Regions from separate parts of the Lysinibacillus sp. FSL M8-0134 genome, predicted to be linked through region 3. Evidence: a T-box and tRNA genes for the amino acid it is inferred to sense, from the RefSeq annotation. Region 3 holds a T-box; the other regions hold tRNA genes.

Region 1 (10,395 bases), on a different contig from region 3:
TCAATTGAAAACACATGTACCACAGCTACAAAGTTTTGATATAGGAATGATTTCGGTTCCGATACGTAAAATGAATGGAGACTATGTCCATTTTTTTCATGACGGTGACGAATATTTAAGTGTAGCTGTAACAGATGTTGTTGGAAAGGGAGTGCCGGCGGCTTTATGTATGTCGATGGTGAAGTATGGTCTTGAAACATTGGTATATGCATATAAAGATCCCTCCTATGTTTTAGAAGTTATTAATAGGGTAATAGAAAAAGGTGTAGATGATAGTATGTTTGTTTCCATGTTTTATGGGTGCTTAGATGTACAACAAAATATCTTTGCCTACGCCTCAGCAGGTCACGAGCCAGCGTTGCATTACAGTGCTAAGGAAGATCAATTTATTTCCTTAGATGCTAAAGGTTTATTACTTGGTGTATTGCCAGAAACAACATATTCGTTTCATGAAATCGTTTTAGAAGAAAATGATTTAGTAATTATGATGACGGATGGAGTAACAGAATTTAGAGCACAGGAAAGCTTAAATTCACGAGAGGTTATTACTGCTTTAATTAAGGAGAATAAGCATTTAACAGCTCAGCAATTGTGCCAAATTCTTTATAAGGAAATAGAGAAAGTGCAGAATTTTAAACTAACTGATGATTTTACTGTAGTTATTTTAAAAAAATAGGTTTACGTTTTAATTGAACAGGGAAGAGAAAATAGTCTAACAAATATGGTGGAGGTGTGCTATATGGACGTGACAATACATTTTAAAGAAATTGATCATAAATTATTTGGTTTTGTTGAAGGTGAAATTGATACATTTACTGCTTCTGGATTACGAGAGGAATTAGAAGCTGTAAAGATAACTGAAGGGTTAGAGATTGAACTTGATTTATCAAAGGTAAATTACATGGATAGTACAGGTCTTGGGATTTTTGTTGCCTTTTATAAAAGAGCGTTACGTGAAAATGGCAAAGTAAAGCTGGTTGGTTTATCAAATAGATTAAAAAGATTGTTTGAAATTACAGGACTAAGTGATTTGATGGATATCGAAACTGATAAAAAGGTGGAATTAAGATAATGAAGGAATTTGACTATATTGAAATTAGAGTTCCTGCTAAACCGCAATTTGTCAGTGTCATTCGATTAACTGTCTCGGGCTTAGCTAGTAGGATCGGTTTTAATTATGATGATATCGAAGACTTAAAAATTGCAGCAAGTGAAGCTGTAACGAATGTTGTTCACCATGCTTATAAAGAAGATGAAGAAGGCGAAATTGTCATTGGATGTGCGCTATACGACAATAAAATGGAAATGATGATTGCGGATTATGGCAATAGCTTTAATTTCGAAGAGATCAAGTCTAAGATTGGACCATATCATCCTGAAGAAAGTATTGCGGGGCTTAGAGAAGGTGGTTTAGGACTTTATTTAATGGAAACTTTGATGGATGAGGTGATGATCAATAACGATGGTGGCGTAACTGTCTTTATGACAAAGTATGTCACTAGGGAGCAGGTGGAAAAAAATGTCGAAAGAATCACTACATAAATCTTCATCCAAGGAAGATGTACTAAAGTGGATTGAATTGTACCAGTCAACGGAGGATGATGAAGCACAAACAAACTTAGTGATTCATTATCGATATCTAGTTGAATCAATAGCACGTAAATATTCGAATGGTAAATCTTACTATGATGATATTGTTCAAGTAGGGATGCTGGGTTTATTAGGTGCAATCAGACGTTTTGATCCGAATGTTGGTCGTAGTTTTGAGGCATTTGCGGTGCCAACGATAGTTGGGGAAATTAAGCGATTTTTACGTGATAAAACATGGGATGTTCACGTGCCTAGACGAATAAAAGAACTAGGACCGAGAATCAAATCAACGGTGGAGGCGCTGACAATTGAACTACAGCGCTCTCCTTCTATTAAAGATATTGCAGAACGCTTAGAGGTTGCTGAAGAAGAAGTTTTAGAAGCTATGGAAATGAGCCGTAGTTATCAAGCTCTTTCTATGGATCATTCGATAGAGTCAGATTCAGATGGTAGTACAGTCACGTTATTCGATATTTTGGGTAGAGAAGATGACGGCTACGAAATAACTGATAAACGAATGATCGTTGCTGATGCGCTAGTTGTGTTGAATGAGAGAGAAAAACAGATTATTCAGCTTACATATTTAGAGCAACTTAGTCAAAAAGAAGCTGGAGAACGATTAGGAATTTCTCAAATGCATGTATCAAGAATACAAAGAAAAGCAATAAAGAAATTACAAGAGGCTATTCTAGCGAGTGGCAGTGTTTCGCTCTAATCTATCTATCGGTTTGTTAATATGCAAAAAAATAGTCTACTCAAACAGATATGAGTAGACTATTTTTTTGCATTTTTAGTAAAGTGTAATGGTAAAATGAAAAGAAAAAGGGTAGTGATGATGTGGAACAAAAACAAATGTTACAGCTCATTGCAAAAGATGTAGCGGTCAAACCAGGGCAAGTAGATGCTGTTATAAAATTATTAGAAGAGGGAAACACGGTACCATTTATTGCGCGTTATCGTAAAGAAGTAACAGGATCTCTCGATGAAGTGCAGATTAAAGCTGTAGAGGATCGTTATCACTACATACAGCAACTTGAACAACGGAAAGAGGAGGTTATCCGTTTAATTCAGGAACAGGATAAACTTACGCCCGAATTAGAAAAGGCGATTCTTTCAGCAACAGTCTTACAGCGCGTGGAGGATTTATACAGACCGTATAAGCAAAAACGACGTACAAAGGCAACTGTTGCGAAAGAAAAAGGCTTAGAACCACTGGCAGACCTTCTATTAGCATTTAGTAATGATACATTAGAGCAATTAGCTGTTGATTTTGTAGATAATGAACAAGTTGCCAATACAGAGGAAGCTCTAATGGGAGCTCGAGATATTTTAGCAGAACGTTTTGCTGATGATGCTGCAATTCGTGAGAAAATCCGTGCGTACTCATGGAAAGATGGAGTCCTTGTAACAACTGTGAAAAATGCTGAAATTGATGAAAAAAATGTTTTTGAAATGTATTACGAGTACGAAGAGCCTGTTAGTCGTATCGTTCCACACCGTATTTTAGCCATCAACAGAGGAGAGAAAGAAGAAGTTTTAAAGGTTTCAATCCATGTACCAGTGGATCGAGTATTAATGATTATGTGGAAGGAATGGATACCTGCCACTGGTTCATCTCCTGCTATTGCAGAAGTTAAACTAGCTATAGAAGATTCATACAAGCGTTTAATTCAGCCTTCTATTGAAAGAGAATTACGAAATGAGCTTACAGAAAAAGCGGAGGCTCAAGCTATTCACATCTTCTCTGAAAACTTAAGAAATTTATTACTGCAACCACCAATGAAAGGGAAATATGTATTGGGAGTTGACCCGGCTTACCGCACAGGCTGTAAGCTAGCGGTTGTAGATGAAACTGGGAAAATGCTAGAGGTAACAGCTATTTATCCACATCCCCCTAAGCCCGATGTGGCAAAATCTAAAGCTACGGTGAAAGGTATTTTAGCTAAGTATCCAATAAGTATAATTGCAATCGGTAACGGAACAGCATCCAGAGAAACGGAACAATTTATTGCGGACGTATTAAGTGAAATTACGACCGATGTGGCTTATGTTATTGTCAATGAAGCGGGAGCGTCTGTCTACTCGGCGTCTGATATTGCACGTGCAGAATTTCCTGATTTGCAGGTTGAGCAACGCAGTGCTGTTTCCATTGCACGCCGTTTGCAGGATCCTTTATCAGAGTTGGTGAAAATTGAACCAAAAGCAGTAGGGGTAGGTCAATATCAACACGATGTTTCTCAAAAAAAATTAAATGAATCGCTAACATTTATAGTAGAAACAGCTGTTAACCAAGTGGGGGTTGATGTTAACACAGCTTCCTCATCACTCTTACAATATGTTTCTGGTTTATCGAAAACAGTTGCTGAGAATATCGTGAAGATGCGAGAGGAAAATGGTCAATTTACTACACGAGCACAATTAAAGAAGATTCCAAGGCTTGGTGCTAAAACTTATGAACAAGCTATTGGATTCTTGCGTGTTCCTGAAGCAAAAAATCCATTTGATGCGACGGGAATTCACCCTGAGAGCTACAAACTTGCTGAGCAAATTTTAGCTGAGGCACAAATAGATAAAAAAGAGCTCGGAACATCCAAGGCAGAAGCAGCAATTGCAGCTTTAGATATTGACAAGTTAAGTGAAGTTCTTGGCATAGGCGTTGTGACCATTCAAGATATCGTGGATACTTTAATGAAACCAAGCCGAGACCCACGTGATGCCTTCCCACAACCATTGCTGAAAACCGATGTGTTGAAAATGGAAGATTTAAAAATAGGGATGGAGCTCCAGGGGACAGTTCGAAATGTAGTAGATTTCGGTGCATTTGTTGATATTGGAGTGAAACAAGACGGACTTGTGCATATTTCTAAACTACAAACTAAGCGCATTAAACATCCATTAGAAGTTGTAGCTTTAGGTGATATTGTCACTGTTTGGGTTGAACAAATAGACGTAAATAAAGGGCGTATTTCTTTAACAATGCTTCCGCCTAAAAATCAAACATTAGAATAAGTAATAAATTTTTACCACACTGTCTATACTACGCAGTGTGGTATTCTTGTTGTTAGAGGTGATCATTATGAACAATGAGGAATTACAACAGCTTGTTCGTCGCTTATCCTTGGAAAGTTTTCAAAAGCCATTTCAACATCAAGCCTACTTTAACGCTAGATTACGTTCAACAGGAGGGCGGTATCTTTTACAATCCCATAATATAGAAATTAATCCTAAAGCCTTTGAGCTATATGGCGTTAAGGAAATTGAAGGTATAGTCCTGCATGAACTATGTCATTATCATTTACATATAGAAGGTAAAGGGTATCAACATCGAGATCAAGACTTTCGGGCATTATTAAAAAAAGTAAATGCACCTCGATTTTGCTCAGTTTTACAACCTCCTAAAGCATCAACTACCAAATATAGTCGTCGTTATACTTATACTTGTGTCAATTGCCAACAATTATATGTTCGAAAAATAAAAATGAATGTTGAAAAGTATTGTTGTAGCAAGTGTTTGGGGAGATTAAAACTATTAGAGTAAAAAAATAAAAAAACAGTTGACGTTTTATTAAGTTGTCCCTATAATAGTAAAAGTCGACAAGATAACGACGACAACATTACATGATTATTCCGAAGTAGCTCAGTTGGTAGTAGCACCTGACTGTTAATCAGGTTGTCGCAGGTTCGAGTCCTGCCTTCGGAGCCATGGCCCCTTGGTCAAGTGGTTAAGACACCGCCCTTTCACGGCGGTAACACGGGTTCGAATCCCGTAGGGGTCATTTTCTTTATATTTTAAATTACAATAATTTGGTCCCGTGGTGTAGCGGTTAACATGCCTGCCTGTCACGCAGGAGATCGCCGGTTCGATCCCGGTCGGGACCGCCACTTATTGGGGTATAGCCAAGCGGTAAGGCAACGGATTTTGATTCCGTCATGCCTAGGTTCGAATCCTAGTACCCCAGCCATTCATTTCTTAATTTGAGCCATTAGCTCAGTTGGTAGAGCATCTGACTTTTAATCAGAGGGTCGAAGGTTCGAGTCCTTCATGGCTCATCTTATTTTAAGAAAAAAGGTTGACTTTTTTGGTTATCGTAGTATAATGAGAAAGTTACTAATCGAATGCGGTCGTGGCGGAACGGCAGACGCGCTAGGTTGAGGGCCTAGTGGGGGCAACCCCGTGGAGGTTCAAGTCCTCTCGGCCGCACCAAGTCATTTAATTTTATATGCGCCCGTAGCTCAATTGGATAGAGCGTCTGACTACGGATCAGAAGGTTGTGGGTTCGACTCCTGCCGGGCGCGCCAATTTTAAACAATAAATACGCGGGTGTAGTTTAATGGTAAAACCTCAGCCTTCCAAGCTGATGTCGTGAGTTCGATTCTCATCACCCGCTCCAAAAAAAGTGTTGACAACCAAATGGTTGTGTGATAACATAAAGAAGTTGTCTGAAAGACGACGTTATGAACCTTGAAAACTGAACAAGCAAAACGTAATCAATAAAGTTTTAAGTAACTAGTTTCGGCTAGTGAACAAAACAAAATTTTGGACATCAAAATTGATGCCAGCAAAACAATTTGAGCTAATCAAATTTCTTTTATGGAGAGTTTGATCCTGGCTCAGGACGAACGCTGGCGGCGTGCCTAATACATGCAAGTCGAGCGAACAGAGAAGGAGCTTGCTCCTTTGACGTTAGCGGCGGACGGGTGAGTAACACGTGGGCAACCTACCTTATAGTTTGGGATAACTCCGGGAAACCGGGGCTAATACCGAATAATCTGTTCCACCTCATGGTGGAACACTGAAAGACGGTTTCGGCTGTCGCTATAAGATGGGCCCGCGGCGCATTAGCTAGTTGGTGAGGTAACGGCTCACCAAGGCGACGATGCGTAGCCGACCTGAGAGGGTGATCGGCCACACTGGGACTGAGACACGGCCCAGACTCCTACGGGAGGCAGCAGTAGGGAATCTTCCACAATGGGCGAAAGCCTGATGGAGCAACGCCGCGTGAGTGAAGAAGGTTTTCGGATCGTAAAACTCTGTTGTAAGGGAAGAACAAGTACAGTAGTAACTGGCTGTACCTTGACGGTACCTTATTAGAAAGCCACGGCTAACTACGTGCCAGCAGCCGCGGTAATACGTAGGTGGCAAGCGTTGTCCGGAATTATTGGGCGTAAAGCGCGCGCAGGCGGTCCTTTAAGTCTGATGTGAAAGCCCACGGCTCAACCGTGGAGGGTCATTGGAAACTGGGGGACTTGAGTGCAGAAGAGGAAAGTGGAATTCCAAGTGTAGCGGTGAAATGCGTAGAGATTTGGAGGAACACCAGTGGCGAAGGCGACTTTCTGGTCTGTAACTGACGCTGAGGCGCGAAAGCGTGGGGAGCAAACAGGATTAGATACCCTGGTAGTCCACGCCGTAAACGATGAGTGCTAAGTGTTAGGGGGTTTCCGCCCCTTAGTGCTGCAGCTAACGCATTAAGCACTCCGCCTGGGGAGTACGGTCGCAAGACTGAAACTCAAAGGAATTGACGGGGGCCCGCACAAGCGGTGGAGCATGTGGTTTAATTCGAAGCAACGCGAAGAACCTTACCAGGTCTTGACATCCCGTTGACCACTGTAGAGATATAGTTTCCCCTTCGGGGGCAACGGTGACAGGTGGTGCATGGTTGTCGTCAGCTCGTGTCGTGAGATGTTGGGTTAAGTCCCGCAACGAGCGCAACCCTTGATCTTAGTTGCCATCATTTAGTTGGGCACTCTAAGGTGACTGCCGGTGACAAACCGGAGGAAGGTGGGGATGACGTCAAATCATCATGCCCCTTATGACCTGGGCTACACACGTGCTACAATGGACGATACAAACGGTTGCCAACTCGCGAGAGGGAGCTAATCCGATAAAGTCGTTCTCAGTTCGGATTGTAGGCTGCAACTCGCCTACATGAAGCCGGAATCGCTAGTAATCGCGGATCAGCATGCCGCGGTGAATACGTTCCCGGGCCTTGTACACACCGCCCGTCACACCACGAGAGTTTGTAACACCCGAAGTCGGTGAGGTAACCTTTTGGAGCCAGCCGCCGAAGGTGGGATAGATGATTGGGGTGAAGTCGTAACAAGGTAGCCGTATCGGAAGGTGCGGCTGGATCACCTCCTTTCTAAGGATTATTTCGGAATACAAACCTAGGGTTTGTAAGATTACGTTTTGCGTTCAGTTTTGAAGGTTCATTCTTCCGAATGAAATACTTCAAAACTTGTTCTTTGAAAACTGGATAAAACGACATTGAAATTGTAACAAACACATTTATTTTTTAAGTTTTTTATAGGCTTAATAACATTAGTAAGGTTTCAAGACACAAGCAGTTCTAGGAAGCAATCGAGTGAATGAAGGAGCGTACTTCAGTACGTGACTGATTGAACGAGTGAAGCTGACAACGAAATGCGATGTGTATTGAAAGCTGTAGGTTAAGTTATTAAGGGCGCACGGCGAATGCCTTGGCACTAGGAGCCGAAGAAGGACGGCACTAACACCGATATGCTTCGGGGAGCTGTAAGTGAGCTTTGATCCGGAGATTTCCGAATGGGGGAACCCACTACGTTTAATCGCGTAGTATCTTGACGTGAATACATAGCGTCTTGAAGGCAGACCCAGGGAACTGAAACATCTAAGTACCTGGAGGAAGAGAAAGAAAAATCGATTCCCTGAGTAGCGGCGAGCGAAACGGGAAGAGCCCAAACCAAGAGGCTTGCCTCTTGGGGTTGTAGGACACTCTATACGGAGTTACAAAAGAGCGAGTTAGATGAAGCGACTTGGAAAGGTCCGCCAGAGCAGGTAAAAGCCCTGTAGTCGAAAGTTCGTTCTCTCCTGAGTGGATCCTGAGTACGGCGGAACACGTGAAATTCCGTCGGAATCCGGGAGGACCATCTCCCAAGGCTAAATACTACCTAGTGACCGATAGTGAACCAGTACCGTGAGGGAAAGGTGAAAAGCACCCCGGAAGGGGAGTGAAAGAGATCCTGAAACCGTGTGCCTACAAGTAGTTAGAGCCCGTTAATGGGTGATAGCGTGCCTTTTGTAGAATGAACCGGCGAGTTACGATTACGTGCGAGGTTAAGCTTTAGAAGGCGGAGCCGCAGCGAAAGCGAGTCTGAATAGGGCGAAATAGTACGTGGTCGTAGACCCGAAACCAGGTGATCTACCCATGTCCAGGGTGAAGGTAAGGTAACACTTACTGGAGGCCCGAACCCACGCACGTTGAAAAGTGCGGGGATGAGGTGTGGGTAGCGGAGAAATTCCAATCGAACTTGGAGATAGCTGGTTCTCTCCGAAATAGCTTTAGGGCTAGCCTCGTGATGAGAATACTGGAGGTAGAGCACTGTTTGGACTAGGGGGCCATCCCGGTTTACCGAATTCAGACAAACTCCGAATGCCAGATATTTATACACGGGAGTCAGACTGCGAGTGATAAGATCCGTAGTCAAAAGGGAAACAGCCCAGACCACCAGCTAAGGTCCCAAAGTAATCGTTAAGTGGAAAAGGATGTGGCGTTGCACAGACAACCAGGATGTTGGCTTAGAAGCAGCCATCATTTAAAGAGTGCGTAATAGCTCACTGGTCGAGTGACGCTGCGCCGAAAATGTATCGGGGCTAAACGATTCACCGAAGCTGTGGATTGACATCTACGATGTCAGTGGTAGGAGAGCGTTCTAAGTGCGTTGAAGTCAGACCGGAAGGACTGGTGGAGCGCTTAGAAGTGAGAATGCCGGTATGAGTAGCGAAAGACGGGTGAGAATCCCGTCCACCGTATGACTAAGGTTTCCTGAGGAAGGCTCGTCCGCTCAGGGTTAGTCGGGACCTAAGCCGAGGCCGACAGGCGTAGGCGATGGACAACAGGTTGATATTCCTGTACCACCTCCTCACCGTTTGAGAAATGGGGGGACGCAGTAGGATAGGGTAAGCGCGCTGTTGGTTATGCGCGTCCAAGCAGTAAGGCGTGTGTGTAGGCAAATCCGCACACTGTAACGTTGAGCTGTGATGGCGAGTCCGTATGGACGAAGTTCCTGATTTCACACTGCCAAGAAAAGCCTCTATCGAGGTGAGAGGTGCCCGTACCGCAAACCGACACAGGTAGTCGAGGAGAGAATCCTAAGGTGTGCGAGAGAACTCTCGTTAAGGAACTCGGCAAAATGACCCCGTAACTTCGGGAGAAGGGGTGCTCTTGAGCGTGCAAGCGCATGAGAGCCGCAGTGAATAGGCCCAGGCGACTGTTTAGCAAAAACACAGGTCTCTGCAAAACCGTAAGGTGACGTATAGGGGCTGACGCCTGCCCGGTGCTGGAAGGTTAAGAGGAGTGGTTAGCGCAAGCGAAGCTGCGAATTGAAGCCCCAGTAAACGGCGGCCGTAACTATAACGGTCCTAAGGTAGCGAAATTCCTTGTCGGGTAAGTTCCGACCCGCACGAAAGGCGTAACGATCTGGGCACTGTCTCAACGAGAGACTCGGTGAAATTATAGTACCTGTGAAGATGCAGGTTACCCGCGACAGGACGGAAAGACCCCGTGGAGCTTTACTGTAGCCTGATATTGAATTTTGGTACAACTTGTACAGGATAGGTAGGAGCCAGAGATCTCGGAGCGCCAGCTTCGAAGGAGGCGTCGGTGGGATACTACCCTGGTTGTATTGAAATTCTAACCCATGCCCCTTAGCGGGGCAGGAGACAGTGTCAGGCGGACAGTTTGACTGGGGCGGTCGCCTCCTAAAAGGTAACGGAGGCGCCCAAAGGTTCCCTCAGAATGGTTGGAAATCATTCGTAGAGTGTAAAGG
Region 2 (10,395 bases), 3.3 Mb from region 3:
AATAAAATTATAAAATGTGAAGCAGGAGCTCGCTTGTTATTAGATCCAAATAAAGTATATGAAATGGTGGCAGCTGTTGTTGATGCAGTTAAAAAACCTGTCAGCGTAAAAATGCGTATTGGCTGGGATGATGAACATATTTTTGCCATTGAAAATGCACAAGCTGTTGAGCGTGCAGGTGCCTCTGCAGTAGCAGTCCATGGACGTACTCGTGTACAAATGTACGAGGGTAAGGCGAATTGGGATATCATTCGCCAAGTAAAGGACAACGTGAAGATTCCTGTGCTTGGTAATGGTGACGTGGAAACGCCACAAGATGCTAAACGGATGCTCGATACAACAGGAGTAGATGCTGTTATGATTGGTCGTGCAGCATTAGGTAATCCATGGATGATTTATCGTACTGTTCAATACCTAGAAACTGGTGAGCTAAAGGAAGAACCAAGTATCCGTGAAAAGATAGATGTATGTCTATTGCACTTTGAACGTTTACTCCAGTTAAAGGGCGAAGGAATAGCAGTACGTGAAATGCGTAAACATGCTTCATGGTACTTAAAAGGAATTCGCGGTAATGGTAAAGCGCGTAATGCGATTAATCAAACTGAAACAGCAGCGGATCTTCGTGTACTATTAAATAGTCTTGTACAGGAATATGAAGAGGTCGAATCTAATTTAATTGTTCCTGAAGCAAAAGAATTAATAATATAGTTTTTTATGGCGTCTCACTATTATAAGAGACGCCTTTTTGTGCTGACTTTAATTTTTAGAATTATTAATCATCTTGTGTTGAATTGAAAATAAACTGAAAGAGATGATTACAGCACTAAAATTGTGTACAATAGAAATATTATGGACGTAAACACGGACAATTTACTTAAGGAGTGAAACAAGTGTCAAATATAGAAGAATTAAATGATCAGCTATTGGTGAGACGCCAAAAAATGACGACGATACTAGAAAACGGACAAGATCCATTTGGAAGCCGTTTTGAGCGTACACATTTATCTGCAGAAGTACGTGAACAATTTGCAGACCAAACAAAAGAACAACTTGAAGAAAACCTTCAAGAGGTGATTATTGCGGGACGTATTATGACGAAACGCGGTAAAGGAAAAGCTGGTTTTGCCCATATTCAAGATTTAGCAGGACAAATCCAAATTTATGTTCGCCAAGATCATGTAGGTGAAGAAGCATATGAGTTGTTTAAACAGGCTGACTTAGGGGATATCGTAGGTGTACGTGGAAATGTATTCCGTACGCAAGTTGGAGAGCTTTCAGTAAAAGCTGAGGACTTCACATTCCTTACAAAAGCTTTACGTCCTATGCCGGAGAAATTCCACGGCTTACAGGATGTTGAGCAACGTTATCGCCAACGTTATTTAGATCTAATGACAAATGAAGATAGCAAAAAAACGTTTATCACTCGTTCTAAAATTATCCGTGCAATCCGAAATTATTTAGATAACGCTGGATATTTAGAAGTAGAAACACCAATGCTTCATACAATTGCTGGTGGCGCAGCTGCTCGTCCATTTATTACGCATCATAATGCACTTGATATGGAATTATATATGCGAATCGCCATCGAATTGCATTTAAAACGTTTAATAGTTGGTGGTTTAGAAAAGGTTTACGAAATTGGTCGTGTGTTCCGTAACGAAGGAATCTCTACACGTCACAATCCAGAGTTTACAATGATTGAGCTATATGAAGCATATGCTGATTATCAAGATATCATGTCTCTAACTGAAAACCTTATTGCACATGTTGCTCAAGAAGTGCTTGGTACAACAACGGTTCAATATGGAGAAGATGAGATCAACCTTGCAGTAGGATGGAAACGAGTTCATATGGTAGACGCTGTAAAAGAGGCAACTGGTGTGGACTTCTGGCAGCCAATGACAAAAGAACAAGCTCAAACACTTGCTAAAGAGCATGGAGTAGAAGTAAAAGATGTTCATGAAGTAGGTCATATTATCAATGAATTCTTTGAACAAAAGGTAGAAGAGACACTTGTACAACCTACATTTGTATATGGCCACCCAGTAGAAATCTCTCCTCTAGCGAAGAAAAATCCAGAGGACGAGCGTTTCACAGATCGCTTTGAGTTATTTATCGTTCGTCGTGAGCATGCAAATGCCTTCACAGAGCTAAATGATCCTATCGACCAACGCCAACGTTTTGAAGCACAATTAGCAGAAAAAGCGGCAGGTAACGATGAGGCACATGAAATGGACAATGATTTCATTGAAGCGTTGGAATACGGTATGCCTCCAACAGGTGGTTTAGGAATCGGTATTGACCGTTTAATTATGCTCCTTACAAATTCACCATCAATTCGTGACGTATTATTGTTCCCAACAATGCGCCATATTACAAAGTAGTTGGTTTTTTTCATAGAGCAATAAAACAAAAGAAATAAATAAAGAGGAGAATTCACGGGATAAGTGGGTTCTCTTTTTTTATGCTTTGAAAAAAATTAAGTTGTTTAAAGGTTGATTAAATTTAGGTTATACTTTTATAGTTCTATGTTTTTTAAATTACTAAGTAAAAAAAGAAGTATTTTATTGGGGGCTTATAATGAATTACAAAATTATTAACAAACAAGTGTTTGAACAGGCACAATTACGATCAGTTTCTGATGTTCCATTTACTGAAGAAGAACTTGAGCATGGTATGAAATTAGTAGTGGCTAAGAAAGACGAAAACCTTACATTATATTTAGTGGAGATAGACGGTCAGAAGAAATTCGACGTGCGTTGGGATGATTCGTCGGAAATTTTCAGTGGCTGGTATTCCGCTTGGGATAATTTCTTATGGTGCTTAAATATAGTTGATCCTCAAAGTGACGATTTAAAATAGGACATAATAGAAATAAGCGCTAAAGTGTAGTAAAAGCACTTTAGCGCTTATTTTCGATACGGTACATATAAAACGTGTACATGTAAATACGTTGTTGCCTTGAATGAAAAAAGTTTGTATGAAATGAACGACACAATAACATTTGCTCTATCGAAAGCCTTTAGTTTTCTAGAGGTTTTCTTATATAGTAAACTGTAATGCACTTTTGATTTGAAAAATAGTAGGATAAAATGTTGTGATTTGAAAGAAAGAGATGTATAGTAAAACAAATAATTAAGTGGGCAAAGGAGAATATATAATTTTCGTATTCTCGTAAATGCGTAAAATAGCTTATTAATTCGTTATTTTTAAATAAAGTAGATTTTGTTTAAAAAAACACTTGCGATGTCTAAGTTAACATGATAAATTATTACTTGTCGTTAAGACGATGCAAGAAAACAACATCAAAGAAATTTAGATGAAAAAGATGTTGACTTACGAAAATGATTATGATATAGTTTAAGAGTTGTCTCTTCGGACTTAAAAACTTTTTAAAAAAGATGTTGACAACGAAAAACGAAATATGTTATAATTTAAAAGTTGCTGTCGATGAGATGGTTAACAAAATGAACCTTGAAAACTGAACAAGCAAAACGTAATCAATAAAGTTTTAAGTAACTAGTTTCGGCTAGTGAACAAAACAAAATTTTGGACATCAAAATTGATGCCAGCAAAACAATTTGAGCTAATCAAATTTCTTTTATGGAGAGTTTGATCCTGGCTCAGGACGAACGCTGGCGGCGTGCCTAATACATGCAAGTCGAGCGAACAGAGAAGGAGCTTGCTCCTTTGACGTTAGCGGCGGACGGGTGAGTAACACGTGGGCAACCTACCTTATAGTTTGGGATAACTCCGGGAAACCGGGGCTAATACCGAATAATCTGTTCCACCTCATGGTGGAACACTGAAAGACGGTTTCGGCTGTCGCTATAAGATGGGCCCGCGGCGCATTAGCTAGTTGGTGAGGTAACGGCTCACCAAGGCGACGATGCGTAGCCGACCTGAGAGGGTGATCGGCCACACTGGGACTGAGACACGGCCCAGACTCCTACGGGAGGCAGCAGTAGGGAATCTTCCACAATGGGCGAAAGCCTGATGGAGCAACGCCGCGTGAGTGAAGAAGGTTTTCGGATCGTAAAACTCTGTTGTAAGGGAAGAACAAGTACAGTAGTAACTGGCTGTACCTTGACGGTACCTTATTAGAAAGCCACGGCTAACTACGTGCCAGCAGCCGCGGTAATACGTAGGTGGCAAGCGTTGTCCGGAATTATTGGGCGTAAAGCGCGCGCAGGCGGTCCTTTAAGTCTGATGTGAAAGCCCACGGCTCAACCGTGGAGGGTCATTGGAAACTGGGGGACTTGAGTGCAGAAGAGGAAAGTGGAATTCCAAGTGTAGCGGTGAAATGCGTAGAGATTTGGAGGAACACCAGTGGCGAAGGCGACTTTCTGGTCTGTAACTGACGCTGAGGCGCGAAAGCGTGGGGAGCAAACAGGATTAGATACCCTGGTAGTCCACGCCGTAAACGATGAGTGCTAAGTGTTAGGGGGTTTCCGCCCCTTAGTGCTGCAGCTAACGCATTAAGCACTCCGCCTGGGGAGTACGGTCGCAAGACTGAAACTCAAAGGAATTGACGGGGGCCCGCACAAGCGGTGGAGCATGTGGTTTAATTCGAAGCAACGCGAAGAACCTTACCAGGTCTTGACATCCCGTTGACCACTGTAGAGATATAGTTTCCCCTTCGGGGGCAACGGTGACAGGTGGTGCATGGTTGTCGTCAGCTCGTGTCGTGAGATGTTGGGTTAAGTCCCGCAACGAGCGCAACCCTTGATCTTAGTTGCCATCATTTAGTTGGGCACTCTAAGGTGACTGCCGGTGACAAACCGGAGGAAGGTGGGGATGACGTCAAATCATCATGCCCCTTATGACCTGGGCTACACACGTGCTACAATGGACGATACAAACGGTTGCCAACTCGCGAGAGGGAGCTAATCCGATAAAGTCGTTCTCAGTTCGGATTGTAGGCTGCAACTCGCCTACATGAAGCCGGAATCGCTAGTAATCGCGGATCAGCATGCCGCGGTGAATACGTTCCCGGGCCTTGTACACACCGCCCGTCACACCACGAGAGTTTGTAACACCCGAAGTCGGTGAGGTAACCTTTTGGAGCCAGCCGCCGAAGGTGGGATAGATGATTGGGGTGAAGTCGTAACAAGGTAGCCGTATCGGAAGGTGCGGCTGGATCACCTCCTTTCTAAGGATTATTTCGGAATACAAACCTTGGGTTTGTAAGATTACGTTTTGCGTTCAGTTTTGAAGGTTCATTCTTCCGAATGAAATACTTCAAAACTTGTTCTTTGAAAACTGGATAAAACGACATTGAAATTGTAACAAACACATTTATTTTTTAAGTTTTTTATAGGCTTAATAACTTGGTTAAGTTATTAAGGGCGCACGGCGAATGCCTTGGCACTAGGAGCCGAAGAAGGACGGCACTAACACCGATATGCTTCGGGGAGCTGTAAGTGAGCTTTGATCCGGAGATTTCCGAATGGGGGAACCCACTACGTTTAATCGCGTAGTATCTTGACGTGAATACATAGCGTCTTGAAGGCAGACCCAGGGAACTGAAACATCTAAGTACCTGGAGGAAGAGAAAGAAAAATCGATTCCCTGAGTAGCGGCGAGCGAAACGGGAAGAGCCCAAACCAAGAGGCTTGCCTCTTGGGGTTGTAGGACACTCTATACGGAGTTACAAAAGAGCGAGTTAGATGAAGCGACTTGGAAAGGTCCGCCAGAGCAGGTAAAAGCCCTGTAGTCGAAAGTTCGTTCTCTCCTGAGTGGATCCTGAGTACGGCGGAACACGTGAAATTCCGTCGGAATCCGGGAGGACCATCTCCCAAGGCTAAATACTACCTAGTGACCGATAGTGAACCAGTACCGTGAGGGAAAGGTGAAAAGCACCCCGGAAGGGGAGTGAAAGAGATCCTGAAACCGTGTGCCTACAAGTAGTTAGAGCCCGTTAATGGGTGATAGCGTGCCTTTTGTAGAATGAACCGGCGAGTTACGATTACGTGCAAGGTTAAGCTTTAGAAGGCGGAGCCGCAGCGAAAGCGAGTCTGAATAGGGCGAAATAGTACGTGGTCGTAGACCCGAAACCAGGTGATCTACCCATGTCCAGGGTGAAGGTAAGGTAACACTTACTGGAGGCCCGAACCCACGCACGTTGAAAAGTGCGGGGATGAGGTGTGGGTAGCGGAGAAATTCCAATCGAACTTGGAGATAGCTGGTTCTCTCCGAAATAGCTTTAGGGCTAGCCTCGTGATGAGAATACTGGAGGTAGAGCACTGTTTGGACTAGGGGGCCATCCCGGTTTACCGAATTCAGACAAACTCCGAATGCCAGATATTTATACACGGGAGTCAGACTGCGAGTGATAAGATCCGTAGTCAAAAGGGAAACAGCCCAGACCACCAGCTAAGGTCCCAAAGTAATCGTTAAGTGGAAAAGGATGTGGCGTTGCACAGACAACCAGGATGTTGGCTTAGAAGCAGCCATCATTTAAAGAGTGCGTAATAGCTCACTGGTCGAGTGACGCTGCGCCGAAAATGTATCGGGGCTAAACGATTCACCGAAGCTGTGGATTGACATCTACGATGTCAGTGGTAGGAGAGCGTTCTAAGTGCGTTGAAGTCAGACCGGAAGGACTGGTGGAGCGCTTAGAAGTGAGAATGCCGGTATGAGTAGCGAAAGACGGGTGAGAATCCCGTCCACCGTATGACTAAGGTTTCCTGAGGAAGGCTCGTCCGCTCAGGGTTAGTCGGGACCTAAGCCGAGGCCGACAGGCGTAGGCGATGGACAACAGGTTGATATTCCTGTACCACCTCCTCACCGTTTGAGAAATGGGGGGACGCAGTAGGATAGGGTAAGCGCGCTGTTGGTTATGCGCGTCCAAGCAGTAAGGCGTGTGTGTAGGCAAATCCGCACACTGTAACGTTGAGCTGTGATGGCGAGTCCGTATGGACGAAGTTCCTGATTTCACACTGCCAAGAAAAGCCTCTATCGAGGTGAGAGGTGCCCGTACCGCAAACCGACACAGGTAGTCGAGGAGAGAATCCTAAGGTGTGCGAGAGAACTCTCGTTAAGGAACTCGGCAAAATGACCCCGTAACTTCGGGAGAAGGGGTGCTCTTGAGCGTGCAAGCGCATGAGAGCCGCAGTGAATAGGCCCAGGCGACTGTTTAGCAAAAACACAGGTCTCTGCAAAACCGTAAGGTGACGTATAGGGGCTGACGCCTGCCCGGTGCTGGAAGGTTAAGAGGAGTGGTTAGCGCAAGCGAAGCTGCGAATTGAAGCCCCAGTAAACGGCGGCCGTAACTATAACGGTCCTAAGGTAGCGAAATTCCTTGTCGGGTAAGTTCCGACCCGCACGAAAGGCGTAACGATCTGGGCACTGTCTCAACGAGAGACTCGGTGAAATTATAGTACCTGTGAAGATGCAGGTTACCCGCGACAGGACGGAAAGACCCCGTGGAGCTTTACTGTAGCCTGATATTGAATTTTGGTACAACTTGTACAGGATAGGTAGGAGCCAGAGATCTCGGAGCGCCAGCTTCGAAGGAGGCGTCGGTGGGATACTACCCTGGTTGTATTGAAATTCTAACCCATGCCCCTTAGCGGGGCAGGAGACAGTGTCAGGCGGACAGTTTGACTGGGGCGGTCGCCTCCTAAAAGGTAACGGAGGCGCCCAAAGGTTCCCTCAGAATGGTTGGAAATCATTCGTAGAGTGTAAAGGCACAAGGGAGCTTGACTGCGAGACCTACAAGTCGAGCAGGGTCGAAAGACGGGCTTAGTGATCCGGTGGTTCCGCATGGAAGGGCCATCGCTCAACGGATAAAAGCTACCCCGGGGATAACAGGCTTATCTCCCCCAAGAGTCCACATCGACGGGGAGGTTTGGCACCTCGATGTCGGCTCATCGCATCCTGGGGCTGTAGTCGGTCCCAAGGGTTGGGCTGTTCGCCCATTAAAGCGGTACGCGAGCTGGGTTCAGAACGTCGTGAGACAGTTCGGTCCCTATCCGTCGTGGGCGTAGGAAATTTGAGAGGAGCTGTCCTTAGTACGAGAGGACCGGGATGGACACACCGCTGGTGTACCAGTTGTCTTGCCAAAGGCATCGCTGGGTAGCTATGTGTGGACGGGATAAGTGCTGAAAGCATCTAAGCATGAAGCCCCCCTCAAGATGAGATTTCCCATTACGCAAGTAAGTAAGATCCCTCAAAGACGATGAGGTAGATAGGTTCGAGGTGGAAGTGTGGTGACACATGGAGCTGACGAATACTAATCGATCGAGGACTTAACCAAATTGTTTGAAGCAGTCAATGCACGTTTATCCAGTTTTGAAAGAATAAAATATTATAATATACTTGTAATTTTGATAAAATATGTTATAATAGGTGTTGTCTTTCAAATAGTCTAGTGATGATGGCAAAGAGGTCACACCCGTTCCCATACCGAACACGGAAGTTAAGCTCTTTAGCGCCGATGGTAGTTGGGGGCTTCCCCCTGTGAGAGTAGGACGTCGCTAGGCATAATACCCAGGAGGATTAGCTCAGCTGGGAGAGCACCTGCCTTACAAGCAGGGGGTCGGCGGTTCGAGCCCGTCATCCTCCACCATATGCCGGTTTAGCTCAGCAGGTAGAGCAACTGACTTGTAATCAGTAGGTCGTGGGTTCGATTCCTATAGCCGGCACCATTTTTTCGAGCCATTAGCTCAGTTGGTAGAGCATCTGACTTTTAATCAGAGGGTCGAAGGTTCGAGTCCTTCATGGCTCACCATTTTGAAATAATAATAAGCGGGTGTGGCGGAATTGGCAGACGCACTAGACTTAGGATCTAGCGCCGCAAGGCGTGGGGGTTCGACTCCCTTCACCCGCACCATTATTTTCATTGCCAGATAAAAAAACTTATGCACATGCGGAAGTAGTTCAGTGGTAGAACACCACCTTGCCAAGGTGGGGGTCGCGAGTTCGAACCTCGTCTTCCGCTCCAAATGTGCCGGGGTGGCGGAACTGGCAGACGCACAGGACTTAAAATCCTGCGGTAGGTGACTACCGTACCGGTTCGATTCCGGTCCTCGGCACCATTATTATGCGCCCGTAGCTCAATTGGATAGAGCGTCTGACTACGGATCAGAAGGTTATGGGTTCGACTCCTGTCGGGCGCGCCAAAAGAACGAACGGGAAGTAGCTCAGCTTGGTAGAGCACTTGGTTTGGGACCAAGGGGTCGCAGGTTCGAATCCTGTCTTCCCGACCATTTCCTAAATTTATGGGGCCTTAGCTCAGCTGGGAGAGCGCCTGCCTTGCACGCAGGAGGTCAGCGGTTCGATCCCGCTAGGCTCCACCAATTCAATTAAATGAACCTTGAAAACTGAACAAGCAAAACGTAATCAATAAAGTTTTAAGTAACTAGTTTCGGCTAGTGAACGAAACAAAATTTTGGACATCAAAATTGATGCCAGCAAAACAATTTGAGCTAATCAAATTTCTTTTATGGAGAGTTTGATCCTGGCTCAGGACGAACGCTGGCGGCGTGCCTAATACATGCAAGTCGAGCGAACAGAGAAGGAGCTTGCTCCTTTGACGTTAGCGGCGGACGGGTGAGTAACACGTGGGCAACCTACCTTATAGTTTGGGATAACTCCGGGAAACCGGGGCTAATACCGAATAATCTGTTCCACCTCATGGTGGAACACTGAAAGACGGTTTCGGCTGTCGCTATAAGATGGGCCCGCGGCGCATTAGCTAGTTGGTGAGGTAACGGCTCACCAAGGCGACGATGCGTAGCCGACCTGAGAGGGTGATCGGCCACACTGGGACTGAGACACGGCCCAGACTCCTACGGGAGGCAGCAGTAGGGAATCTTCCACAATGGGCGAAAGCCTGATGGAGCAACGCCGCGTGAGTGAAGAAGGTTTTCGGATCGTAAAACTCTGTTGTAAGGGAAGAACAAGTACAGTAGTAACTGGCTGTACCTTGACGGTACCTTATTAGAAAGCCACGGCTAACTACGTGCCAGCAGCCGCGGTAATACGTAGGTGGCAAGCGTTGTCCGGAATTATTGGGCGTAAAGCGCGCGCAGGCGGTCCTTTAAGTCTGATGTGAAAGCCCACGGCTCAACCGTGGAGGGTCATTGGAAACTGGGGGACTTGAGTGCAGAAGAGGAAAGTGGAATTCCAAGTGTAGCGGTGAAATGCGTAGAGATTTGGAGGAACACCAGTGGCGAAGGCGACTTTCTGGTCTGTAACTGACGCTGAGGCGCGAAAGCGTGGGGAGCAAACAGGATTAGATACCCTGGTAGTCCACGCCGTAAACGATGAGTGCTAAGTGTTAGGGGGTTTCCGCCCCTTAGTGCTGCAGCTAACGCATTAAGCACTCCGCCTGGGGAGTACGGTCGCAAGACTGAAACTCAAAGGAATTGACGGGGGCCCGCACAAGCG
Region 3 (10,395 bases):
ATTTGTAGCTATTGCGTTATTCTTCTTTGCCTTTACAACAATTATGGCTTACTACTACATTGCTGAAACAAATGTCGCTTATTTATTTAGAGGTAACACAGAAAAGGTATTTATTTGGATAGCAAAAATTGCTATTTTAATTGCAGCATTCTATGGTACAGTTCGTACTTCGGGTCTAGCATGGGCAATGGGAGATGTGGGCCTTGGTCTCATGGTTTGGATTAACGTACTTGCCATTTTAATTATTATGAAGCCAGCAATTGTTGCACTAAAAGATTATGAGAAACAGAAAAAAGAAGGAAAAGACCCTGTCTTTGATCCTCGTAAACTAGGAATTAAAGGTGCAGATTTCTGGATTGACTATAATGAAAAACGAAAAAATAAATAGTTAAAGAGGAAGGCGATTAACTAGTTTCTATTAAACTAATTAATCGCCTTTTTTCTTGTACCTGATCGTATTAAATAGGATATTCTTTCATTTTCTCTAACGCAATAACAAATGGTGGATCATTCTGCTGATTGAGGAATTCATATTTTAAGACATGTACATATTTTTGTGGAAGCTTACTGACATAGTCAATAACACTATCTCGCTCTTCCTTTCCACCAGGATGACCATGATAAATGACTAGGACAATTAACCCTCCAACTTTCAAAAGCTTTAGCAAATCCTCGATAGCCTGTATTGTAGTAGTTGGTTGGGTAATAATATCATGGTTGCTACCAGGTAAATAGCCAAGATTAAAGATGGCTGCCGCTACTGGCTTGTGTACAAAGTTTGATACTTCCTCATGTCCTTTGTTTAATACAAGAGCGCGGTGCTCTAAACCGTGATCTAATAGACGATGGAGTGTAGCGTCCACTGCCTCCTTTTGAACATCAAAGGCATATACTTGTCCTTTATCTCCGACTAGCTGTGCTAAAAAGAGGGTATCATGGCCATTTCCTGCCGTCGCATCAACCACCGTATCTCCCTCTGCTATACTATCCTTTAATAGCCGCTGGGCATACTGTAAAACACGTTGTAATTTCATTTTGTAACCTCAGCCTTATAAAACTTCCCTTGCCAACTGCCACGACGTTCAAGCTCGGCATCAATACCATTCAACACTTCCCATTTATTGACACTCCACATTGGCCCAATCATTAAATCAATCGGTCCATCGCCTGTAATGCGATGAATAACCATGTCAGGTGGTAAAATTTCTAATTGATCAGCGACTAGCTTTGTGTAAACATCCTGATCTAAAAATTCTAGCATCCCTTTTTCGTATTGCTTTACCATAGGTGTTCCTTTTAATAGGTGAAGTAAGTGGATTTTAATACCTTGGACATCTAGCTTTGCCACTTCTCGTGCGGTTTCCATCATCATGTCATAGTCCTCTAAAGGCAGGCCGTTAATAATATGTGAGCAAACACGTATCCCATGTTTGCGCAATTTTTCAACACCTTCTACATAGGTTGCATAATCATGGGCGCGGTTAATAAGATTGGCAGTTTTTTCATGAACAGTTTGAAGGCCAAGCTCAATCCATAAATACGTACGCTCATTTAATTCAGCTAAGTATTCTACGACATCATCTGGTAAACAGTCCGGACGTGTAGCAATGGACAAACCAACTACACCTTCTTGCGCTAAAGCAGCTTCAAACTTTTCCTTTAAAACTGGCAATGGGGCATGTGTATTAGTATAGGCTTGGAAGTAGGCCATGTATTTGCCGTCTTTCCATTTTTGATGCATTTTATCTCGAATTTCGGCGAATTGGACATCGATTGGATCGACCTTATTGCCTGCAAAATCGCCAGAGCCAGCAGCACTGCAAAATGTACAGCCACCAAAGGCTACTGTGCCATCACGATTGGGGCAATCAAAGCCTGCGTCTAACGCAACTTTAAACACTTTATGACCAAATTGATCACGTAAATAGCGATTCCATGTATAGTATCTTTTCCCCTCAGAAGGAAAAGGAAAATTCATTTCTGTCATTTATTTCACTCCTCTAACTCTTTATTTTATCATGTGCTTTTCGTTCCGTCATGGGAGAAGGGCTTAATCATACATAGAAGTTTTAAATTGTAACGAAAAAGAGAAGATCGCATATCATTCCTAAGTAAAATATTGTGGAAGACTTGTAAAAAGGGTAAAATTATTTTCCTTGTACTTTTAAGTGTTTCAGCATAAACTAGCTATTTAGAGAAGCGAAATAATGGAGGTCATCATATGCCAAAACGTGTTTGGTTTTTAATAATTGGAATGCTTGTTAACACAACAGGCAACTCTTTTTTATGGCCTTTAAATGCCATTTATATGCATGATTATTTAGGAAAAACGCTTGCGATGGCTGGCTTTATCTTAATGCTCAATTCTGCTGCTGGGGTACTTGGTAACCTACTAGGAGGTTACTTATTTGATAGAATTGGTGGCTATAAGGCTATAATGTTTGGCATTCTGTTAACGATTGCTTCACTAATTGGTTTAACGATTTGGCACGGTTGGCCACATTATGTGTGGTTTTTAACAATACTCGGCTTTAGTGGGGGCATCGTTTTTCCAAGTATGTTTGCATTAGCTGGTGCTGCATGGCCAGAGGGCGGACGAAAAGCCTTTAATGCCATCTATTTGGCACAGAATGTTGGAGTTGCTGTAGGACCTGCACTTGCAGGTATAGTGGCAGATTATCAATTTGACTATGTTTTTAAAGTAAATTTAGGGATGTATATTTTATTCTTTTTCATTGCGCTATTTACATTTAAGCGTTTAGAGGTAGGGAGTATTGCACCGAAGAGTGTCGTTAGTGAAAGTAAACGAATTGTTAACAAGGCACCATTCTATGCTTTGTTAATTATTAGTGCGTCCTCCGTTTTATGTTGGCTAGCATATTCTCAATGGAGTGCAACGATTTCGTCTTATACCCAAGATTTAGGCTTGGGGTTAAAACAATACAGCTTACTTTGGACAATAAATGGTCTACTTATTGTTTTGGGGCAACCTCTTATTGCGCCTCTTGTAAAACGGTGGGAGCATCATTTAAAACGTCAGTTAGTGTTTGGTGTAACGCTTATTGCCATTTCTTTTGGAATTATTGCCTTTGCAAGTGATTTTAAAATGTTCGGTGCAGCGATGCTTGTTTTAACATTTGGCGAAATGTTTTATACCCCCGCATTGCCAACCATTGCGAATCAGCTTGCACCAAAAGGACGACAAGGGTTTTATCAGGGCATAATTAATAGTGCTGCGACTGGGGGACGGATGATTGGGCCATTATTCGGCGGGATAATGGTGGATCAGTTTGGGATGATCCCACTAGTGTTAACCTTAGTGGTCATTGTGCTGTTGGCTATTATCCCATGTTTAACTTACGATTATCCTTTAAAAAAGAACAATATAGTTGTAGATTAATAATCTAACAAAATAAAAAGAGAGCAAAATCGAGTGTGTATAACACTTGGTTTTGCTCTTTTTTATAGGAGATATTGAAAAATATTGTCAACAGGCTTACAATTATATATATTCAAATATTTGAATATGTAGTGATATGGAGGTTTTTTTATGGAAGAGGGCTTACAACAGTTTAAGGCGGATTTTTTTAAAGCATTAGCACATCCGTTACGTATTAGAATACTTGAACTCCTTGTAGATGGTCAGAAAAGTGTCAACGAGATTCAAGATTGTTTAGAAAAAGAGGGCTCGGCAGTTTCACAGCAATTAAGTGTTTTACGTGCTAAAAATATTGTTTATGGGGTGAAAGAAGGTAAAAAAGTTTACTATTCTTTAAGTGATCCAATGATTGGTGAATTACTCGGAGTGGCAAAGGATATTTTTAATAACCATTTAGTTAATACCATTTCAAGATTAGAAGAAATGACGAGCAATGAAGGTGACGAAGACAATAAGTAAATCAATGATGTTTAAAAATTATGCTTTGCTTATTATTTTGAAGGGAAGATTTATCTATGAAGTCACTGTTTACAGGACGCTTTGAAGGGTATTCAGTTCATCATGTAAAGAAGGATGTAATGTCTGGAATTATTGTTGGGATTGTCGCCATTCCACTCGCCATGTCCTTTGCCATTGCATCTGGTGTGAAACCTGAGTATGGTATTTATACCGCTTGTATTGCTGGTATCCTTATTTCGCTTTTTGGTGGATCTAAATATCAAATTGGTGGGCCCACCGGAGCGTTTGTGCCGGTATTATTAGGAATTGTCCTTACTTATGGCTATGAAGATTTATTACTTGCCGGTTTAATGGCAGGGGTTTTGCTTTGCTTAATGGGTATTTTTAAGCTGGGGTCTTTAATTAAGTTTATTCCTCGCCCTGTAACAGTTGGTTTTACTGCAGGTATAGCTGTTCTTATTTTTACAGGTCAAATTGCCAATTTTTTAGGGCTAACCAATATGGAAAGACATGAATATTTTATGGACAATATACAAGAAATCGTTAAGCAGCTAGGTACGACGAATGTTTATAGTATCTTTACGGCAATCCTTTGTTTACTAACGATTATCATCACACCAAAACTTTTTCCAAAAGTTCCTGGTGCATTAGTTGGAATTGTTGTTTCAACTCTTGTGGCAACGTTCTTCTTTTCAGGACAAGTTGCCACTATTGCAACAGCCTATGGTCAAATTCCTAATTCATTACCTCATTTTGCTTTTCCTCCTATTACGTTGGAACGCTTACAACAGCTTATTGGTCCAGCGTTTGTCATTGCAATGCTAGGAGGCATAGAATCTCTGCTATCTGCTGTCGTTGCAGACGGGATGACAAATAGTAAGCATAACAGCAACCGGGAACTTATTGGGCAAGGGATTGCCAATATCGTGACGCCATTGTTTGGAGGTATACCTGCCACGGGTGCGATTGCACGTACAGCGACCAATATTAAAACAGGCGCAATTTCTCCTATGTCAGGTATCATCCATGGTGTGTTTGTCTTAGTCACATTATTGTTATTAGCTCCATATGCGTCACACATACCGTTAGCAAGTATGGCTCCTGTGTTAATGGTAGTAGCTTGGAATATGAGTGAACGACACCATTTTTTGCATATTGTGAAATTAAAATCTGGAGATTCACTTGTATTATTGATTACCTTTTTATTAACTGTCTTTACTAGTCTTACATTAGCAGTCGAAGTAGGGCTAGTCTTGGCTGTGCTTTTATTTGCGAAACGGATGAGTGAAAAGCTTGTTGTCACAAAAGTATTACCCGATCATTCCCTCAAAGGGGAGAAGGTGCAGGCACATGTCGTTCACCAGCAGCATGATTGTCCGCAAATTAGCATGTATACAATTGAAGGTCCACTGTTTTTTGGTGCAGCACAAATGTTTGAACAAACGATTGAAAGCGCGTTACATCAGAAATCAAAAGTTTTGATTTTACGAATGGGGAAAGTGCCCTTTATGGATTCAACTGGTGAAGCATATTTTAGCAATATCATGGATAACTTTATAGCGCAAGGTGGTACTATTTTGTTAACTGGTGTGCAAGGTGATTTAAAGGTAGCCCTGCAGCACAATGGAATCTACGATAAAATAGGCGCGCAACATTTTTATCAGCACACAGGAGAAGCAATTACAAAAGCTATTAGCTATTTGGATGTAAATCAATGCATTGGATGTCAGCATTTTGCTTTTCATGAATGTAAGGATTTATCTAAAACTAAGGAAAAAAAGGAATTAATTGTTCAGTAATGGGTAACCTGTAAACAAAGGCTTGTGCTTTTCAATACTTTCCATTAGAATAAATGCAATATCATGTAAAGACTGTGATGAGGAATAGTAGATTTGTGGTTCTTTTTAGAGAGCTAGCGGTTGGTGAAAGCTAGTAAGAAAGCAAGTTGAACTCGCCTTCTGAGTCTGCCCGCGTGAAATATCGTGTGTCGTTTCTTCCGCGTTAAGGAAGCTTGAGCCGAGTGTAATCACTAATCTGGGTGGTACCGCGGGAGTACAAATTCTCTCGTCCCTTCTTTAAGAATGGGGCGAGTTTTTTTATTTTTTAAATATTTTGTCAATTCTGATGAAGAGCAACATGATCCATCGAAGGAGGAAAAAGAATGAGTTTTAATCATCAACAAATTGAAAAAAAGTGGCAGCAATATTGGGCTGATAATAAAACATTTAAAACTGAAAATGAAACAGCGAAGCCTAAATTTTATGCCCTAGATATGTTCCCATATCCATCTGGTGCTGGACTTCATGTAGGCCATCCAGAAGGATATACAGCAACAGATATCCTTTCACGCTTTAAACGTATGCAAGGCTACAATGTATTACACCCAATGGGCTGGGATGCATTTGGTTTACCAGCTGAGCAATATGCACTTGATACTGGTAATGATCCAGCTGAGTTTACCGCAAAAAATATTGCGACATTCAAGCGTCAAATCCAAGAGCTAGGCTTTAGCTATGATTGGGATCGCGAAATTAACACAACGGACCCTAACTATTATAAATGGACACAATGGATTTTTATCCAACTTTATAAAAAAGGTTTAGCTTATGTCGATGAAGTGGCTGTGAACTGGTGTCCAGCACTTGGTACTGTATTGGCGAATGAAGAGGTAATTGATGGGAAATCAGAACGTGGAGGGCATCCAGTAGAACGTCGACCAATGAAACAATGGATGCTAAAAATTACGGCATATGCAGACCGTTTAATTGATGACTTAGAGGAAGTAGATTGGCCAGAGTCTATTAAAGATATGCAACGTAACTGGATTGGTCGTTCAGAAGGGGCAGAAGTAACATTTGATATTGATGGTACAGATCAAAACTTCACGGTATTTACAACACGTCCTGATACATTATTTGGTGCTACATACTGTGTGCTTGCACCTGAACATAAATTAGTAGAACAGATTACTACTGCTGAACAACGCCAAGCTGTCGAGGATTATTTAGAAAAGGTCAAAATGAAATCTGACCTTGAGCGTACAGATTTAGCGAAAGAGAAAACAGGTGTATTTACAGGAGCCTATGCAGTGAATCCGATTAACGGTAAAAAAGTTCCGATTTGGATTGCTGATTATGTACTAGTGTCTTACGGTACAGGTGCTATTATGGCGGTTCCAGCCCATGATGAACGAGACTATGAATTTGCAACAGCGTTCGGCTTAGACATTGTTCCTGTCCTTGAAGGCGGAGACATCAGCAAAGAAGCATTTACTGGTGATGGTCCACATATTAACTCGGACTTCCTAAATGGTTTAAACAAAGTAGATGGCATCGCGAAAGCAATCGAATGGTTAGAGCAAAAAGGCGTAGGGGAGAAGAAAATCTCTTATCGTCTACGTGACTGGTTATTCTCTCGTCAACGTTACTGGGGTGAACCGATTCCAATGATTCATTGGGAAGATGGCACGATCACACCTGTTCCAGAAGAGGAACTACCATTAATGCTTCCGAAAACAGATAATATCCGTCCATCGGGTACTGGTGAATCACCATTGGCAAATATTGCAGAATGGGTGAATGTTGTAGATCCAGAGACAGGCAAAAAAGGCCGTCGTGAAACAAATACAATGCCACAGTGGGCAGGCTCTAGCTGGTACTTCTTACGCTATATCGATCCTACAAATACAGAAGCGATTGCTGATCCAGAATTACTAAAACGCTGGTTACCAGTTGATATTTATATTGGTGGGGCTGAGCATGCTGTACTACATTTACTATACGCTCGCTTCTGGCATAAAGTGTTATATGATTTAGGTGTTGTTCATACGAAAGAGCCGTTCCAAAAATTATTTAACCAAGGTATGATTCTTGGTGAAGGTAATGAAAAAATGTCTAAATCTAAAGGGAATGTTGTAAACCCAGATGAAATCATCGATTCGCATGGGGCAGATACATTACGTTTATATGAAATGTTTATGGGACCACTTGAGGCTTCTGTTGCATGGTCTACAAATGGCTTAGACGGCGCACGACGCTTCTTAGACCGTATCTGGCGTCTATTTGTCAATGAAGAGGATGGAACAATCTCTGCTAAAATTCAAGTATCTAACGATCAAACACTTGAAAAAGCTTATCACCAAACAGTGAAAAAAGTGACAGAGGATTATGAAGGCATCCGCTTTAATACAGCTATTTCACAAATGATGGTATTTATCAACGATTGCTATAAAGTTGATGTGATCCCAACAGCCTATGCGGAAGGTTTTGTTAAAATGCTAGCACCAATCGCTCCACATATTGCTGAAGAATTATGGCAGCTATTAGGTAATGAAGGAACAATTTCTTATGCGCAATGGCCAACGTATGATGAAGCTAAGCTTGTGGATGATGAAGTAGAAGTAGCAGTGCAAGTTGCGGGTAAAGTACGTGCTAAAATCGTCGTAGCAAAAGATGCTTCAAAAGAGGACATCGAAAAAGTGGCGTTGGCTGATGAAAAAGTACAAGAATATATGGCAGGAAAGAGCTTAGTAAAAGTCATCGTTATTCCAGGCAAACTTGTCAATATTGTCGTTAAATAAAGAGACATAAATTAAAATGTGCATTACTAAAACATAGTTATCAATACCTAAATAAAAAAATAAATCAAAGGACAAAACATATTTTATATGACTAATATGTTTTGTCCTTTTTAAATTAGTATAACGAAATACTAAAAAATCCTTCAGGTTCGGTCCATCCTTCTCATTTATAACGATTAACGGAATTCTTTTAACACTTTTGTATTTTTTAAATGGACAGGTACAGTAAATCCAGATCCTTTCTGGATAGGTTCTCAATGTTAATTATTAGAAAAGGAGAATAGTTTTGTTATCTATAGTTCCTATTATTCTTTTTGGTATTTCACTTGCCCTTTGTATTGTACTATTTCTTAGAATGAATCGAATCAAAGAACGTAAAGAGAAATTACCTCTAATAATTCTATTTAGTTTCACTCTACTTAGTTTTTTAGTGCTATTGTATTCTGCGCTTTATCATTAAATAACATCGTTAAATTTTTTGAAGTGAAGGAATGGATAGATCCCATTCAAGAGCAGAATTACTTGAATCAGTCTATTATTCAGAACGATGAAAAACTGAAAGAACACTCATCTGTTTAAGAGTTAAAACAAATGAGTGTTCTTTTTTAATTTGATAAGTGTTGGGCATGAACGCCTTTTAATTGGAAAAAGCGGTCATATTCAGTCATTCTTAGCACCTAACTTTCTTTTCATCCTTTCTTGTCTACATCTTGCAAATGTCGTTGTTTTGATGTGCAACCCATAGCGATTACGAAGATACAATACAGAAAAACTGCACCCAACTAACCGAGTCGAGTGCAGTTCAAAAATAGTCCCATATTCAGTTTAAATAATCAATCCAACAATAATAGCTGTTAGGATACTTACAAGTGTAGCGCCGTACAACAACTTTAAGCCAAATCGTGCAACAACATTTCCTTGTCTTTCGTTCAACCCTTTCACTGCCCCGGAAATAATACCAATGGATGAAAAGTTGGCAAAGGATACAAGGAATACAGAAATAATGCCCAGTGTACGTTCACTCATGGACGCTGAGACGTCACCAAGATTGATCATGGCAACGAATTCATTCGTTACTAATTTAGTTGCCATAATGCCGCCAGCAGAAACAGCATCTTTCCATGGGATCCCCATTAAGAAGGCGATTGGTGCAAAGATATAGCCTAATATTTCTTGGAAAGAGATGCCGATAATCATATCAAATAGTGAATTGATTAAATCCATTAAAGCTACGAAACCAATAAGCATGGCACCAACAATGATGGCTACTTTAAAGCCATCCATAATATATTCTCCAATCATTTGGAAGAAGGCTTGCTTATGCTCATCTTCAATCGTTAAGATATCTTCCTTTTCATCTACAGTATAAGGATTAATGATGGAAACAATGATAAAGCCCCCAAATAGATTCAGGACTATGGCCGTTACAACATATTTAGGCTCAATCATTGTCATGTAGGCTCCAACAACTGACATCGAAACGGTAGACATAGCTGATGCACATAAAGTATACATACGATGAGGGGCAATCTTATCTAATTGTTTTTTGACCGTTATGAATACTTCGGATTGTCCTACCATAGCAGAAGCAACGGCATTATAGGACTCTAATTTTCCCATACCACTGACTTTGCTTAAAAATAATCCTATCCATTTCATAAATAAGGGAAGTATTCTAAAGTGTTGTAAAATCCCGATCAAGACTGAAATAAAGATAATCGGTAATAATACTGTTAAAAAGAATGGTGATTCTCCTTCATTTGCTAAACCACCAAAAACAAATGATATACCTGCATTGGCATATGATAATAAATGATCAAATACTTTTGTGATTCCTTTGATTAGAACATAACCAACTGTTGTATTGAGTAGTAAAGCTGCCAATAAAAATTGGATGATTAACATAATAACTATATAT

What was found. A T-box is a leader RNA that pairs with one kind of tRNA and senses whether it is charged. The one in region 3 lies ahead of leuS (leucine--tRNA ligase), so its partner is inferred to be a tRNA-Leu.
Region 1: it encodes a tRNA-Leu, which carries the amino acid that the T-box ahead of leuS (leucine--tRNA ligase) is inferred to sense. The anticodon was not compared.
Region 2: it encodes a tRNA-Leu, which carries the amino acid that the T-box ahead of leuS (leucine--tRNA ligase) is inferred to sense. The anticodon was not compared.

The regions. Positions count from the first base shown of each region.
Region 1 covers NZ_JBBPAJ010000002.1:89,190-99,584, reverse strand. Annotated here, with positions in the region: gene MKY49_RS20310 (PP2C family protein-serine/threonine phosphatase) at 1-676, shown strand, start outside; gene MKY49_RS20305 (STAS domain-containing protein) at 740-1,072, shown strand; gene rsbW (anti-sigma B factor RsbW) at 1,072-1,542, shown strand; gene sigB (RNA polymerase sigma factor SigB) at 1,520-2,305, shown strand; gene MKY49_RS20290 (Tex family protein) at 2,428-4,599, shown strand; gene MKY49_RS20285 (SprT family protein) at 4,667-5,128, shown strand; tRNA gene MKY49_RS20280 (tRNA-Asn) at 5,217-5,293, shown strand; tRNA gene MKY49_RS20275 (tRNA-Glu) at 5,295-5,366, shown strand; tRNA gene MKY49_RS20270 (tRNA-Asp) at 5,397-5,472, shown strand; tRNA gene MKY49_RS20265 (tRNA-Gln) at 5,478-5,552, shown strand; tRNA gene MKY49_RS20260 (tRNA-Lys) at 5,568-5,640, shown strand; tRNA gene MKY49_RS20255 (tRNA-Leu) at 5,709-5,794, shown strand; tRNA gene MKY49_RS20250 (tRNA-Arg) at 5,813-5,889, shown strand; tRNA gene MKY49_RS20245 (tRNA-Gly) at 5,908-5,981, shown strand; rRNA gene MKY49_RS20240 (16S ribosomal RNA) at 6,179-7,730, shown strand; rRNA gene MKY49_RS20235 (23S ribosomal RNA) at 8,036-10,395, shown strand, end outside.
Region 2 covers NZ_JBBPAJ010000001.1:51,787-62,181, forward strand. Annotated here, with positions in the region: gene dusB (tRNA dihydrouridine synthase DusB) at 1-708, shown strand, start outside; gene lysS (lysine--tRNA ligase) at 882-2,384, shown strand; gene MKY49_RS00295 (hypothetical protein) at 2,581-2,862, shown strand; rRNA gene MKY49_RS00300 (16S ribosomal RNA) at 3,601-5,152, shown strand; rRNA gene MKY49_RS00305 (23S ribosomal RNA) at 5,333-8,260, shown strand; rRNA gene rrf (5S ribosomal RNA) at 8,371-8,486, shown strand; tRNA gene MKY49_RS00315 (tRNA-Val) at 8,497-8,572, shown strand; tRNA gene MKY49_RS00320 (tRNA-Thr) at 8,576-8,651, shown strand; tRNA gene MKY49_RS00325 (tRNA-Lys) at 8,659-8,734, shown strand; tRNA gene MKY49_RS00330 (tRNA-Leu) at 8,752-8,836, shown strand; tRNA gene MKY49_RS00335 (tRNA-Gly) at 8,873-8,947, shown strand; tRNA gene MKY49_RS00340 (tRNA-Leu) at 8,953-9,041, shown strand; tRNA gene MKY49_RS00345 (tRNA-Arg) at 9,049-9,125, shown strand; tRNA gene MKY49_RS00350 (tRNA-Pro) at 9,136-9,212, shown strand; tRNA gene MKY49_RS00355 (tRNA-Ala) at 9,227-9,302, shown strand; rRNA gene MKY49_RS00360 (16S ribosomal RNA) at 9,446-10,395, shown strand, end outside.
Region 3 covers NZ_JBBPAJ010000001.1:3,326,227-3,336,621, reverse strand. Annotated here, with positions in the region: gene MKY49_RS16905 (alanine/glycine:cation symporter family protein) at 1-388, shown strand, start outside; gene MKY49_RS16900 (tRNA (mnm(5)s(2)U34)-methyltransferase) at 459-1,034, opposite strand; gene MKY49_RS16895 (TIGR01212 family radical SAM protein) at 1,031-1,987, opposite strand; gene MKY49_RS16890 (MDR family MFS transporter) at 2,222-3,400, shown strand; gene MKY49_RS16885 (ArsR/SmtB family transcription factor) at 3,551-3,898, shown strand; gene MKY49_RS16880 (SulP family inorganic anion transporter) at 3,955-5,697, shown strand; T-box leader at 5,763-5,973, shown strand; gene leuS (leucine--tRNA ligase) at 6,060-8,477, shown strand; gene MKY49_RS16870 (NupC/NupG family nucleoside CNT transporter) at 9,303-10,395, opposite strand, start outside.